One region of the Enterobacter sp. 4974935 genome, then DNA from elsewhere that is predicted to be linked to it. Evidence: predicted binding sites of a transcription regulator. Region 1 holds the regulator's gene; the other holds the start of a gene.
What was found. The regulator Fur, encoded in region 1, represses iron uptake genes when iron is present. The targets are predictions, from matches to a motif close to ATAATAATGAGAACNACTATCAA.
Positions count from the first base shown of each region.

Region 2: sufA (Fe-S cluster assembly scaffold SufA) is a predicted target of Fur. The motif match lies at 1,082-1,104, and genes of this name have one in related genera.

Region 1 is NZ_JBZWGT010000003.1:3,058,922-3,061,322, reverse strand. Features, by position in the region: gene chiP (chitoporin ChiP) at 1-217, shown strand, start outside; gene chiQ (ChiQ/YbfN family lipoprotein) at 265-591, shown strand; gene fur (ferric iron uptake transcriptional regulator) at 684-1,130, opposite strand; gene fldA (flavodoxin FldA) at 1,422-1,952, opposite strand; gene ybfE (LexA regulated protein) at 2,108-2,395, opposite strand.
Region 2 is NZ_JBZWGT010000003.1:2,430,388-2,432,788, reverse strand. Features, by position in the region: gene AC4OVS_RS12840 (DUF3828 domain-containing protein) at 1-286, opposite strand, end outside; gene AC4OVS_RS12835 (hypothetical protein) at 288-647, opposite strand; gene sufA (Fe-S cluster assembly scaffold SufA) at 1,144-1,512, shown strand; gene sufB (Fe-S cluster assembly protein SufB) at 1,521-2,401, shown strand, end outside.

The DNA.
Region 1 (2,401 bases):
CTACGATCCGAACTACCGTCTGAAAGAGTCTTCATACAGTCTGGATGCGATTTATACCCTGCAGGAGGGCCGTGCGAAAGGCACGATGTTCAAACTGCACTTCACCCAGTATGACAACCACTCCGATATCCCGAGCTACGCGGGCGGTTACGGCAACATCTTCCAGGATGAGCGCGACGTGAAATTCATGGTCATTGCGCCATTTACCATCTTCTGATGAATGCTGCGGCGGGCTGTGTCCCGCCGTTATGGAGACTGAACATGATGAAAAAAAGGGTAATCGTTGCGCTGCTGGCATTCGGGCTGGTGGCGTGCGCGCAGGATCAGGCGCCGAAAGAAGACTCCCGTCTGAAAGAGGCGTATAGCGCTTGCATCAATACCGCACAAGGTTCACCTGAGAAGATTGAAGCCTGTCAAAGCGTGCTGAACGAGCTAAAAAAAGACAAAGCCCATGAGCAATTCGCCACGCAGGAAAACGTTCGCGTGATGGATTACCAGGCCTGTATTCAGGCGCGTAAAACCGGTAACGATCAGGAAGTGGCGAAGCGTTGCGATAAGATATGGGACGAGATTCGCAATAACAATAAATAAGTTGCTTTACGCCCGGTGGCGCTGCGCTTACCGGGCTTTTTCCAGGCAAAAAAAAGCCAACCTCACGGTTGGCTCAGAGTATTAACACTGACTTATTTTGCGTCGTGAGCATGTTCATTTTCGCGGCAATCCCCTTCAGCACAGTGACCGTACAGGTACAGGCTGTGGTTGGTCAGGCGGATGCCATGACGGGCGGCGATTTCACGCTGGCGTGATTCAATGGAATCATCGCTAAATTCAATGACCTTGCCACAGTCGAGGCAGATCAGGTGATCGTGGTGGTGTTGCTGAGTCAGCTCGAACACGGATTTACCGCCTTCGAAATTATGACGAGTAACAATGCCCGCGTCATCAAACTGGTTCAGCACACGATAGACGGTTGCCAGCCCAATCTCTTCACCCATATCGATAAGACGCTTATAAAGGTCTTCCGCACTGACATGGTGATTGTCTGGCCCCTGAAGCACTTCAAGGATTTTTAACCGAGGAAGCGTTACTTTCAGGCCAGCTTTCTTTAATGCGGTATTGTTGTCAGTCATGCGGAATCTGTCCTGTTGCTAAACGATTCACTTCAAAAGAAGAAGTGACAGAAAATGCACTTGGGATAATGCGTCTCATTATAGAACTGCCATGGCTAAATGAAAACTGCAAGTCTCAAGCAAAGTATGCTTATAAAAACGTGGTATCACCAACAAACTTGTTCGATGGCACCCACTTTTTACCAGGGGGATATTGTACAGGTCTGGACGAAAAAGTTAAAAGTTTGTAGCAATTAATTTAATCGGTTTTACCTGGACAACGGGCGCAACCGGAGTTGCGCCGCAGGGATATCAGGCGTTAAGGATATCGTCCAGGTTCAGCTCTTCACGAACCTGCTTAACCCATTTTTCTACACGCTCTGCGGTCAGCTCTGGCTGACGGTCTTCATCAATGGCAAGGCCAACGAAGTGATCGTCATCTGCCAGACCTTTGGAAGCTTCGAAGTGGTAACCCGCTGTTGGCCAGTGACCAACGATCGCCGCACCGCGCGGCTCAATGATGTCGCGAATAGTGCCCAGCGCATCACAGAAATACTCAGCGTAGTCTTCCTGATCGCCACAGCCAAACAGGGCAACCAGCTTGCCGTTGAAGTCGACTTCTTCCAGCGTCGGGAAGAAATCGTCCCAGTCACACTGTGCTTCACCGTAGTACCAGGTCGGGATGCCCAACAGCAGGATGTCATAGCCCTCGAGATCTTCTTTGCTGCTCTTGGCGATGTCATGCACATCAGCAACGTCTTTACCGAGCTGTTTTTGAATGTTTTTTGCGATATTTTCAGTATTGCCGGTATCACTGCCAAAGAAAATGCCGATGATTGCCATGAGTAAAATAACCTCTTGAAACTTAATGGTATGGTGGCGCAAATTGTCCACGGATAAGGGCAATAATAGCAGAACAGGCAACCCTGCGGAAACAGCTATCACGCAGGACTGCACTCTGTGCTACATGAAAAAGGTAATATTGGGGATTTTCTGACTCACGCCTTGCCGCGTAACGTCTCAAGCTGGGCGATCAGCATCTCTTCGATCAGTTCGCTGCGGCTGATGTTGCGCGCGTCAGCTAACTCGTTAAGCGCATCGACGGCATCGGCATTCAGCTTGAGTTCGACACGCTTAAGCCCACGATTTTTATCGCGTTTAAGCTGGTTGCGTTTATTGATACGCAGCTGTTCATCGCGCGAAAGCGGATTCGTTTTCGGTCGTCCCGGTCGACGCTCATTCGCGAACAGATCTAGTGTCGTACGGTCCGTTTGTTCTTTGGCCATGATTCT
Region 2 (2,401 bases), 630 kb from region 1:
CGATGTCCCAGTCATCTTCATATCCCTGAGCCTTGATGAACATATCGACGTCAGGCACGTCATATTCATCTGGATCCAGCTTATCCATGGCTTTGAGTTTGCTGATGGTTTCGCGGGTCACATATGGCCTGAGCGCTTCATAGTTTTTCAGGGGCTCTTTCCCGGTAATAATTTGCGAGATGTACCACTTATTAAACTGAAGGGCAGCGGATACCTCAGCGGGTAACTCCTGTGCAGCGGATGCGAGAGTGGGCAGAAGCAGGAACGCCAGAATTATTTTTTTCATGTCAGTCATGCCTGTAAATTGCATATGCTGGCTTTACTTCCCGGTATTCTTTTCCCGGATACATTGTTCGCTGAACAAAATCAGAGTACCAGACGCCGTTCCCACCATAGATGCAAGCGTGGCCATAGGGGTGGTGCGCTGTGGGCTGGATCACCGCCACATCGCCCTCAACAGGCTCACCGTAAACCTGGTGGAAGCCCGCCAGAATTAAATTGCTTTTCATATCCTTAGCATAATGTGTGTTCTGTAGATTAGCACCGCCGGCGCGAATGGATTTTGAAACAAATTCTGCACATCTTTTCTGGCTATACTGACCTGCATGCTGGCGAGCATGAACTGCGGCTTTATGGGCACTCCACATAATTTAATCCCTTACTGAATAAATGGTTAACAAGGGAAACATTACGCCGAAAAGGGACGAGTTTATGTAATTAATCATGATCGGAATTTAACCACTATCAGACTGATAAATAATGGTTAACTTATCCATCAAACGTCTTTATGCGCGCCCAGGTAAAGCAAAAAAGAATTAAAAAGAACCTGGCTTAAGGGGGAGGCATACGTAAAAAATGTATATGATGCCTGGGCGTACTTTAGCTATCTCAAAAATAGGTATTTTCAATACAATTTTTATTATTGCCCGCCACCTTACCGCCTTTCTTATGAAATGCATTATTTATCAATGCATTGAACAAAACTAACCCACCCATCCGCATCCCGTCACAGGGTCTATGCTTAATGAAAGTAGCCAAAAAGGGCGGTTTAGCCCAAAGCCCCTGCTCGCAGGGGGTTGAAGTGATAATCGTTATCACTAACATGGTGTTATGCCCTGGTGGCTTATCAGATGAGGTGGACCTATGGAACTGCATTCAGAAACCTTCAATCCGGCCGATTTTGCCTGGCGTGGCTTAACGCTGACGCCCGCGGCGGCGGCGCATATTCATGAGCTGGTGGCAAAAAATCCCGACATCCTCGGCGTACGCTTAGGCGTTAAGCAGACGGGCTGCGCAGGATTTGGCTACGTGCTGGATACCGTAACCGAACCCAAAAAGGACGATCTGGTCTTTGAAACCGACGGTGCAAAGTTATACGTCGCGCTACAGGCTATGCCGTTTATTGATGGAACCGAAGTCGACTACGTTCGGGAAGGTTTAAACCAGTTATTCAAATTTCATAACCCGAAAGCCCAGAACGAATGCGGCTGCGGCGAAAGCTTTGGGGTATAGGCGGTACTATGTCTCGTAATACTGAAGCAACGAGTGATGTAAACACCTGGAGCGGCGGACACCTCAACTATAAAGAGGGTTTCTTCACGCAGCTGCAAACCGATGAGCTGGCGAAAGGCATCAACGAAGAGGTCGTGCGCGCCATTTCGGCGAAACGTAACGAGCCGGAGTGGATGCTGGAGTTTCGCCTGAGCGCATTCCGCGCGTGGCTGGAGATGGAAGAACCCCACTGGCTGAAAGCGCATTACGATAAGCTGAACTATCAGGATTACAGCTACTACTCCGCGCCCTCATGCGGCAGCTGCGATGATACCTGTGCCTCGCAGCCCGGCGCGGTACAGCAAACCGGTGCCGAGAACAGCTTCCTGAGTAAAGAGGTGGAAGAGGCCTTCAATCAGCTCGGCGTGCCCGTGCGCGAAGGTAAAGAGGTGGCGGTGGACGCCATTTTTGACTCCGTCTCGGTGGCAACCACCTACCGTGAAAAGCTGGCGGAGCAGGGGATAATTTTCTGCTCCTTTGGGGAAGCCATTCACGATCACCCGGAGCTGGTGAAAAAATACATTGGCACCGTGGTACCCAGTAACGATAACTTCTTCGCGGCACTGAATGCGGCGGTGGCGTCAGACGGCACCTTTATCTACGTGCCTAAAGGTGTGCGCTGCCCGATGGAGCTCTCGACCTATTTCCGCATCAACGCGGAAAAAACCGGCCAGTTTGAACGCACCATCCTGGTGGCCGATGAAGGCAGCTACGTCAGCTATATCGAAGGCTGTTCGGCGCCGGTGCGCGACAGCTACCAGCTGCACGCGGCGGTGGTAGAGGTGATCATCCATAAAGACGCGGAAGTGAAATACTCTACGGTACAGAACTGGTTCCCGGGCGATGGCAA